Regions from separate parts of the Kitasatospora sp. NBC_00374 genome, predicted to be linked through region 1. Evidence: riboswitches for the same ligand, from Rfam matches in the RefSeq annotation. Region 1 holds a riboswitch; each other region holds the start of a gene.
What was found. Region 1 has a riboswitch for cobalamin ahead of metE (5-methyltetrahydropteroyltriglutamate--homocysteine S-methyltransferase). Riboswitches for the same ligand answer to the same signal wherever they lie in the genome.

Region 1 (3,267 bases):
GGTGAGTGCCGAGACGGCGCGGGAGGCCAGGTCGGCGCGGTTGGCGGCGAGTTCGGGGAGGACCGCGTGGGTGCCCGCGTTCAGGCCCCGGGCGAGGGTGGTGATCTCGGCGGTCTTCTGCCGGGCGAAGGCGAGCCAGCGGGCGATCTGCGGGTCGAGGTCACGTTCGGCGGTGGCGTCGAGCGGGACGTGCAGCAGGGAGCAGGACGGCGCGACGTCGACCCGGTCGGCCAGGCCGAGGAGGGTGGCCAGGGTGGTGAGGGACTTCTCAAGGTCGTTGATCCAGATGTTGCGGCCGTCCACCACACCGGCGATCAGCCGCTTGCCGGGCAGGCCGCCGACGGCGGCGAGGTCGTCCAGGTTGGCCGCGCCGGGGCCGGTGAAGTCCAGCCCGACGCCCTCGATGGGGGCCTTGGCCAGGACCTTCAACGCCTCGCCGGCCCGGTCGAAGTAGGTCGCCACCAGGATGTTCGGCCGGTCGGTGAGCGCGCCGAGCTCGCGGTAGACCCGTGCGGCGGCGTTCAGTTCGGCCGGGGTGCGGTCCTGCACGAGGGCGGGCTCGTCCAACTGCACCCACTCGGCGCCGGCCGCGCGCAGGTCCGCGAGGAGCTCGGCGTAGACGGGCAGCAGCCGGTCGAGCAGGGTGACCGGCCGGAAGTCGGCGGCCACACCGGGCGCGGGCTTGGCGAGCAGCAGGTACGTCAGCGGGCCGACCAGCACCGGGCGGGCGCGGTGGCCGAGCAGGAGCGCCTCACGCAGCTCGGAGACCGGCTTGGCCGAGTTGGCGGCGAAGACCGTGCCCGGCCCCAACTCGGGCACGAGGTAGTGGTAGTTGGTGTCGAACCACTTGGTCATCTCCAGCGGCGCCACGTCCTGGGTGCCGCGGGCCATGGCGAAGTAGCCGTCCAGCGGGTCGGCGTCGACGGCGGCGCGGTGCCGCGGCGGGATCGCGCCGACGGCGACACTGGTGTCCAGCACGTGGTCGTAGAGCGAGAAGTCGCCGGTGGGCACCTCGGTGACGCCGGCCTCGGCCAGCCGGCGCCAGGTGTCGCGGCGCAGGTCGGCGGCGGTGGCCCGGAGGGCTTCGGCGTCGACGCGGCCGGCCCAGTAGCCCTCGATCGCCTTCTTCAGCTCCCGGTTGGGGCCCTGCCTCGGGTAGCCGTACACGGTGGCCTGCGGGGTGGTGGAGCTCGATGACACGGAACTCTCCTTCGCGAGTCGCGTTGCGATCCCGGGAGAGCACGGAGGAACGAGGGTACGACAGTGAGGGCGCAGCACCGGGATGTGCCCGCCCGCTCCGCCGACCCTCCCACGAGGTCACCGAGATCACCGTGTGCGGTCGCACACGGGCAGTGGCAGGTCTTCGGACTCATGGGCACATCCGCCCGAAAGGCGGACACCTACTGGCCGTCGCTTCCCAGGCCCCCGCTGGGGCCCAGTGCACGTGACGGCGGTCGTTCCCACTCACCGCTGCGGGGCAGTCCCGGATTCCCACCGGGTTCCCTCTTGCGACGCGCCTGCCTGGCTGACAGGGCGAACCGACTGCGAGGCACAGCCTAGTACTGCGACGGCCCTGCGGTGACGAGGCATCAGCTCCCGGTCGGCGGCCTCTTCGTCGGTACGCCGACGGCGGCGGCCGACGGTCGACTCCCGGTCTGTCCACCTACACTGACGGGCATGGCATGCCGCATCAGTGAGCTGGTCATCGACGCCGCCGACGCCGACCGGCTCGCCGCGTTCTGGAGCGAGGTCCTCGGCTACGTCGAACTCGGCCGGGAGGCCGACGGAAGCATCGAGATCGGACCGCCCGGCGCCGGCTTCGGCGGCCCGCAGCCCACCCTCGTCCTCAGCCCCAGCAGCGAGCCGCGGGCCGGGAAGCTCCGCCTGCACATCGACGTCAGCGCCACCGACCGCGACCAGGACGCCGAGCTGGAGCGGCTGCTCGCCCTCGGCGCCAGGCCCGTCGACGTGGGCCAGACCGGCACCGAGAGCTGGCACGTCCTGGCCGACCCGGAAGGCAACGAGTTCTGCCTCCTGCACGCCCGGATCCAGCCCCTCCGACCGGTGCCGCCGACTGCCTGACCCCCGTGGGAACGGTCGGCGACACCGCTCTTCCGGACGACGCCGGGCTGGCGCCGAGGCACGGCTAGCGCGGGGGGACCTGGCCGTCGTAGACGTTGTCCGGGGTCGCGATCCCGGTGATCGCCCGGGCGAGCAGCGTGGACGGCTCCTGCCCCTGGGCGAAGACGTCCGTGTTGATCATGATCACCAGGGTGGCCCGCTGCGAGGGCAGGTGGACGGCCACGGTCTCGTAGCCCGGGATGGAGCCGTTGTGGCCGATCCATCCGCCGGTCTCGAAGACTCCGAGGCCGTAGCCCGTGCCGGGGAAGCCGGTCGGCAGCACCTCGAGCCGCTCGCGCTGGGTCTCCGGGCTGAGCAGCGTCCCGGTGGCGACGACCTCGGCCCAGCGGCGCAGGTCGCGCAGGTCCGAGATCATCGCCCCGGCAGCCCAGGCCCAACTCGGGTTCCAGTCGGTGGTGTCCGCGACCTCGCCGCCGAGCGTCTGGTCGGTGTATCCGTGCGCGTGCGGTTCGGGGAACTCGGCCCCCCGCGGGAGCAGCGTGTGGCGCAGGTGGGCCGGCCGGAGCACCCGCCGGTGGATGAAGTCGGCCAGCCCGAGGCCGCTGACCTTCTCGACCACCAGGCCGAGCAGGACGAGGTTGGTGTTGGAGTACTGGAACATCTCACCCGGCCCGAAGGTGTTGTCGTGCCGGAAGCCGTACGCGAGCACCTCCTGCGGGGTGAACGAGCGGCTCGGGTCGCCCTCCAGTGCCCGCACGAAGTCCGGGTCGGCGGTGTACGGGAACAGGCCGCTGCGCATCCCGGCGAGCTGACGCAGCGTGATCCGGTCGCCGCACGGCACGCCGTCGATGTACTTGGAGATGGGGTCGTCCAGCCCGATCCGACGGTCGTCGACGAGTTCGAGCAGCGCGGTGACCGTGAAGGTCTTGGTCTCGCTGCCGATCCGCGTGAAGACGTCGGTGGTCATCGGCCTGCGCGTGACGGTGTCGGCGACACCGGTCGCCCGCACGTAGCTCCCCTTGCCCGGCATCCACAGCCCGACGACGACGCCGGGGATGCCGGCCTGCCGGCGAACGTCCTCGATGGCCCGGTCCAGCCGGGAGGTCAGCTCGGGGCCGAGACCGTCCGGCGGGAAGTCGCCCTTGTCGTACCGGTCGATGCTCACGGCGTGGACGACCGCGGCGG
Region 2 (3,267 bases), 3.7 Mb from region 1:
ACTCCTCGGCCAGCTCGCTGGAGCGCTCGTAGGCGGTGAGCATGATGCGCTCGGCGATCAGCGTGGAGAGCCGCTTGGCCTCGGCGGAGTCGAAGTCGATCCGCAGCTGGAAGAAGACGTCCTGCAGGCCCATCACGCCGAGGCCGACCGGGCGCCAGCGGGAGTTGGACGTCCCGGCCTCGGTGGTCGGGTAGAAGTTGATGTCGATGACCCGGTCCAGGAAGGTCACGGCGGTGCGCACGGTGGCGTCCAGCCGGTCCCAGTCCATGGTGTTCACCAGGTCGGCGACGGAGGCGCCCTCGGCCACGTGGGCGCCGAGGTTGACCGAGCCCAGGTTGCAGACCGCGGTCTCGGAGTCGTCGGTGACCTCGATGATCTCGGTGCACAGGTTCGAGGAGTGCACCGTGCGGCCGGGCAGCGCGGTCTGGTTGGCGGCGCGGTTGGAGGCGTCCTTGAAGGTCATCCAGCCGTTGCCGGTCTGCGCCAGGGTGCGCATCATCCGGGCGTACAGGGTCTGCGCCGGGATGGTGCGGACGGCCTTGCCGGCCTGCTCGGCCTTCAGGTACGCCTCGTCGAAGTCGGCGCCCCACAGGTCGACCAGCTCGGGTACGTCGGCCGGGGAGAACAGCGACCAGTCCGCGTTGGCGTTGACCCGGCGCATGAACTCGTCCGGGATCCAGTGCGCCAGGTTGAGGTTGTGGGTGCGGCGGGCCTCTTCGCCGGTGTTGTCGCGGAGCTCCAGGAACTCCTCGATGTCGGCGTGCCAGGTCTCCAGGTAGACGCAGGCCGCGCCCTTGCGGCGGCCGCCCTGGTTGACGGCGGCGACCGAGGAGTCCAGCGTCCGCAGGAACGGCACGATGCCGTTGGACTTGCCGTTGGTGCCGCGGATCAGGCTGCCGCGCGAGCGGATCCGGCTGTAGGAGAGGCCGATGCCGCCGGCGTGCTTGGACAGCCGGGCGATCTGCGCGTAGCGCGAGTAGATCGAGTCCAGGTTGTCCAGCGGCGAGTCCAGCAGGTAGCAGCTGGACATCTGCGGGTGCTTGGTGCCGGAGTTGAACAGGGTCGGCGAGGAGGGCAGGTAGGAGAGCGCGCTCATCAGCGCGTACAGCTCGGCCACCTCGCGCACCGACTGCTCGCCGTCGCCGACCGCCAGACCGGCCGCGACGCGGAGCAGGAAGTGCTGCGGGGTCTCGATCACCTTGCGGGTGATCGGGTGGCGCAGCAGGTAGCGGGACTGCACGGTGCGCAGGCCGAAGTACTCGAACCGGTCGTCGCCGCCCTGGTCGATCAACGCGTCGAAGGCGTCCGCGTGCTTGGCCACGAAGGCGGCCGTGGTGTCGCCGATCAGGCCCTCGGCGTGGCCGACGGCGATCGAGGCGGAGAACGACACGGCGCCCTGACCGACGGCCTCGTCCGAGATCTCCAGCGCCAGCAGGCGCGCGGCCAGCTTCGAGTACTGGGGGTCCTCGGCGATCATCGACGCGGCGGCCTCCACGGCCAGCCCGCGCAGCTCCGCGAAGTCGGAGCCGGCGTGGCGGCCGCGCAGCGCGGCGGCGGCGACGTGGCCGGGGTCCACCTGGGGGAGGTCGGTGCTGCGGTCGGTGAGCATCCGGAGCAGCGCGGCACCGGGGTCGCTCTCGGCGGCGTTGGGGGCACCACCCGGCCGAAGGCTGGGGGAGGAACCCTGGGACGGCAGGGCGACTGAGGCAGCGACGGTCAAGGCGCACTCTCTCCTGTGGCGGCGGCGGACGAGATCGGCCGGACCGGCTTCAGGCAGGGGGGAGCGGCACGCCGAATCACCAGGCGCGCGTGGTCCCACCCCGGCCCACCCGCGAGGCCCGGACGGTACTGCGGTGCTGCAAGGCATCTGCGGGGAAGCCATGTGGCACACCGTCGGCAGGTCTCGGACTCGCGGGCCCAGGGTGCTGGGCAGCCCGCTCACCGTTGCGGGGCAGTCCCGGATTCACACCGGGTTTCCCTGCGTCGACAGCGAGAGCGAGCATACATGTTGTGGCGGTCTCAGGATGCGGCACCAGATGTAGTGCCGCGTGTCGTGGTCGCTCGACTGCGTGGAGCCACCGGACCGTCCGTCAGAATGTGATCGAATAAACGATCACGTCGATGCCGGGCGCGGGCTCCCAGTCCCGGGCGGGCGTCCGCAGGAACCCGAGTCGTTCGTAGACGCGGTGTGCGGCGGTCATGTGCGGGCGGGTGGAGAAGGCCATCCCGGCCAGTCCCAGTTCCCGGCTGCGCTCCATCGCGGCCCGCACCAGCGCGGTGCCCGCGCCGCGGCCGCGGGCGGCCCGGGCGACCGCGAGCATCCGGATCTCGCCCTCGTGCGGCTCGGCGATGTCGGCCCACGCGTTGCCGCCCGCGGCGAAGGTCACGCAGCCGAGCACGGCGCCGTCCGCGGGGTCGACGGCGACGAGGAGCTCGGCCTCCTCGGCCCGGCGCCGGGCGTCCGCGAGGAGCCCGGCGTAGGGGCTGTCAGGCCTGCTGTGGCCCTCCTTGACGTAGACCTCGACGGTGAGCTCGCCGGCGGCGTCGAGTTCCTCCTCGCGGGCGCGGCGGATGACGAGGTCGGTGTCGGGGTCCATGCCCCAAGTGTGCCGAAGGCCGGGCCGGCGGCCGCGGGCAGGGTGCCGTGCAGGCGGTCCGGAAGGCCGGGGTCGGCCGGGTACCCGCCGGCCCGGTGCCAGTTGTCCCGGCCGTGCCGTCCGGTGCGGTCGAGGTCGCGGCCGACCAGCAGGCCCAGCAGGCCGAAGGTCCCGACCACGCCGGCCAGGACGAGCACGTTCGCAAGGATCGAAGAGGTCATGCCTTCAGCCTGGCCGCTGGGCCGGTGCCGGACGAGTGGCAGAAATGCCTGCTTGCATCGAAATGCTGCCACCGTCATCCTGGAGCCATGCTGACGAACGTGGTGGCCGTGGTGCTGGAGGAGATCCACCCCTTCGAACTGGGCGTGGCCTGCGAGATCTTCGGGCTGGACCGGGCCGACGACGGCCTGCCGGTCTACGACTTCGCGCTCGCCTCGGCCCGCCCCGGCCTGCTGCGCACCCACGCGGGCTTCCGGGTGGAGGTGCCGCACGGAGTGGAGCGGATCGCCGAGGCGGACCTGGTGATCACCGCCGCGACCGGCGTCCAGGAGGAGTTCCCGGCCGAGCTGATCGAGGCGCTGCGGGCCGCGGTGGAGCGTGGCACCCGGGTCCTGTCGATCTGCAGCGGCACCTTCCTGCTCGGCGCGGCCGGCCTGCTCGACGGCCGCCG
Region 3 (3,267 bases), 5.2 Mb from region 1:
TCCACCGCCGTCTCGGCGAGCAGCCGCCAGCCGGCGGCGGACGCCCGGCCGAAGCGCAGGCCGACCGACAGGCCGCCGGGCAGGGCGCCCAGCGGCGGGTGCGGGTCGGTGAAGGCGGGCAGCGGCAGCGGCCCGGGGTCGAGCAGGTCGGGGGCCTCGCGCAGGTGCCAGGCCTGGGTGCCGGTGGCGCGCAGCGCGGCCAGGAAGTCGCGGGCGGCGGCGAGTGCCGCGTCCACCGCCTCCCCGGCGGGGACCGGGCGGGCGGTGGCGGCCCGTCCGAGGCGCAGCAGTGCGGTGCCGGCCGGCCTTGCGATCAATGTCACATCGGCGTCCAGCGAGGCGGCGTCGCCGCGGCCGTCGTCGAGCGCGAAGAGGAACTTGCCGGACAGGCCGACGGCCCAGTCGCCCGCGCACAGCTTCGCGTCGAGCTCGCGCACCCAGGCCTGGACGTCGGCGTGGCCGCGGCCGTCGAGGCCGGCGAGCGGCGAGGCGACGATGTTGCGGACCCGCTCGTGCGCGTCGGAGGGCAGCAGGCCGGCGGCGCGCAGCCGGGCGCCCAGCTCGGCGCCGGCGTCCGAACCCAGGCCGCGGAGCTGGACGTTGCCCCGTGAGGTGGTCTCCAGTTCGCCGTCGCCCAGGTCCTCGGCGGCCTCGGCCAGCGCGACGGCCTGACGGGCGGTCAGCAGTCCCCCGGGCACCCTGACCCGGGCGAGGGCGCCGTCGTCGGCCCGGTGCAGGCGCAGCGCGCCGGGGCAGGCGTCGGCCTGCCCCCGGTCGGGCACGGCGGGGCCCGGCGCTGGGGCGGCGGGTGTGGGTGGCATGGCGGCGAGCATACAGATGGTCCGAACGGGTGCCCCGGGCTCATCGGCCCTGTCCGGCCGATCCTGCCGGGCCCGCGCCGCCGGGCATCCCGCCTGGACGCACGCCCGAATCGCCCAAGTACGACCCAGTACGAGGACGATCCGGGCGCACGCCCAACCGGGCGCCCGACGCCGCGGGCTGATCCGACAAGATCGCCGGACAGGACCTAGATCACAGTCCCGGACCAGCTCCGCAGCCGGTCGGCACCCCGTACGATGCTGCGCGGGTGGCCCTGCGGGCCGCCCGTGCCAGCGACGGCGCAAGGGGAGGAAACCGGTGCAAACCCGGTGCGGTCCCGCCACTGTGACCACGGTTCACCACCGTGGGAGCCAGGAACTCCTGCCGTCTCTCAGACCAGCCCCTCGGCCCGTGGCCGGGGGGAACCCCCACGGGGCGCGGACCCCGAGGAAGGCTTGACCTGTGCGCTGCCGCATGTCCTGGGCCGCCCGCCCGTTCTCCGACGAGGCCGGGAGGCCCCTCGCATGATCCTGCTGCTGTCGACCTCCGACACCGACCTGCTCAGCGCCCGCGCCTCCGAGGGCCCGGTGCCGTACCGCCTGGGCAACCCGGCCCGGCTGACCGTCGAGGACCTTCCCGCGCTGACCGAGGGCACCGACCTGGTGGTCGTCCGGCTGCTCGGCGGCCGCCGCGCCTGGCAGGAGGGCCTGGACGCGCTGCTGGCCGGCCCGCGCCCGGTGATCGTGCTGACCGGTGAGCAGGCGCCGGACGCCCAGCTGATGGAGCTGTCCACCGTCCCGGCCGGCATCGCCGCCGAGGCGCACGCCTACCTGGCGCACGGCGGCCCGGCGAACCTGGCCGAGCTGGGCGCCTTCCTCTCCGACACCGTGCTGCTGACCGGCCACGGCTTCGCGCCGCCGGCCTCCGCGCCCGAGTGGGGCCCGCTGGAGCGCACCGCCCGTACCACCGAGGGCCCGGTGATCGCGGTGCTGTACTACCGCGCGCACCACATGAGCGGCAACACCGGCTTCGTCGAGACGCTCTGCCGGGCGATCGAGGACCGGGGCGCCCGGGCGCTGCCGCTGTTCTGCTCCTCGCTGCGCGGCGCCGAGCCGGAGCTGCTGGCGCGGCTGGGCACCGCCGACGCGATCGTCACCACCGTGCTCGCGGCCGGCGGCACCCGCCCGGCGGACGCGCAGGCCGGCGGCGACGAGGAGGCCTGGGACGCGGGCGCGCTGGCCGCGCTGGACCGGCCGATCCTGCAGGCGCTGTGCCTGACCTGGTCGCGGGCCGCCTGGGAGGCCAGCGACGACGGCCTGTCCCCGCTGGACACCGCCACCCAGGTCGCCGTGCCGGAGTTCGACGGCCGTCTGATCACCGTGCCGTTCTCCTTCAAGGAGCTGGACGAGGACGGTCTGACGGTCTACGCCGCCGACCCGGAGCGGGCGGCCCGGGTGGCCGGCATCGCGGTGCGGCACGCCCGGCTGCGGCACATCCCGGCCGCCGAGCGCCGCCTGGCGCTGGTGCTGTCGGCGTACCCGACCAAGCACGCCCGGGTCGGCAACGCCGTCGGCCTGGACACCCCCGCCTCGGCGATCCGGCTGCTCACCCGGCTGCGCGAGGAGGGCATGGACCTCGGCCCGCTGGACGGCCCCGACGCGCTGCCGGGCCTGACCCAGACCGAGGACGACGGCAGCCACGAGGGCGACGCGCTGATCCACGCCCTGATCGCGGCCGGCGGCTACGACCAGGACTGGCTGACCGAGGACCAGCTCGCCCGCAACCCGGTCCGGATCCCGGCGGCCGACTACCGCCGCTGGTACGCCACCCTGCCGGAGGGCCTGCGCGGCCGGGTCGAGGAGCACTGGGGCCCGCCGCCCGGCGAGCTGTACGTGGACCGCTCGCAGAACCCGGACGGCGACATCGTGCTGGCCGCGATCCGCTCCGGGAACCTGCTGGTGCTGATCCAGCCGCCGCGCGGCTTCGGCGCCAACCCGGTCGCCATCTACCACGACCCGGACCTGCCGCCCAGTCACCACTACCTGGCCGCCTACCGCTGGATCGCCGCCGCGCAGTCGGACGGCGGCTTCGGCGCCGACGCCGTGGTGCACCTCGGCAAGCACGGCAACCTGGAGTGGCTGCCCGGCAAGACCGCCGCGCTGTCGGCGGACTGCGGCCCGGACGCCGTGATCGGTGACCTGCCGCTGGTCTACCCGTTCCTGGTCAACGACCCGGGCGAGGGCACCCAGGCCAAGCGCCGGGCGCACGCCACCCTGGTCGACCACCTGGTGCCGCCAATGGCCCGCGCCGACTCGTACGGCGACATCGCCCGTCTGGAGCAGCTGCTGGACGAGCACTCCAACATCGCGGCGATGGACCCGGCCAAGCTGCCGGCGATCCGCGCCCAGATCTGGACGCTGATCCAGGCCGCCCGCCTCGACCACGACC

Region 2: another riboswitch for cobalamin. It lies ahead of OG871_RS23690 (ribonucleoside-diphosphate reductase subunit alpha); the one in region 1 lies ahead of metE (5-methyltetrahydropteroyltriglutamate--homocysteine S-methyltransferase).
Region 3: another riboswitch for cobalamin. It lies ahead of cobN (cobaltochelatase subunit CobN); the one in region 1 lies ahead of metE (5-methyltetrahydropteroyltriglutamate--homocysteine S-methyltransferase).

What each region holds. Positions count from the first base shown of each region.
Region 1 is NZ_CP107964.1:1,527,931-1,531,197, forward strand. It holds gene metE (5-methyltetrahydropteroyltriglutamate--homocysteine S-methyltransferase) at 1-1,200, opposite strand, end outside; cobalamin riboswitch at 1,337-1,558, opposite strand; gene OG871_RS06925 (VOC family protein) at 1,678-2,082, shown strand; gene OG871_RS06930 (serine hydrolase domain-containing protein) at 2,147-3,267, opposite strand, start outside.
Region 2 is NZ_CP107964.1:5,259,338-5,262,604, forward strand. It holds gene OG871_RS23690 (ribonucleoside-diphosphate reductase subunit alpha) at 1-1,609, opposite strand, end outside; cobalamin riboswitch at 1,878-2,020, opposite strand; gene OG871_RS23695 (GNAT family N-acetyltransferase) at 2,091-2,597, opposite strand; gene OG871_RS23700 (helix-turn-helix domain-containing protein) at 2,906-3,267, shown strand, end outside.
Region 3 is NZ_CP107964.1:6,734,002-6,737,268, reverse strand. It holds gene OG871_RS30025 (cobalamin biosynthesis protein CobG) at 1-833, opposite strand, end outside; cobalamin riboswitch at 1,081-1,223, shown strand; gene cobN (cobaltochelatase subunit CobN) at 1,344-3,267, shown strand, end outside.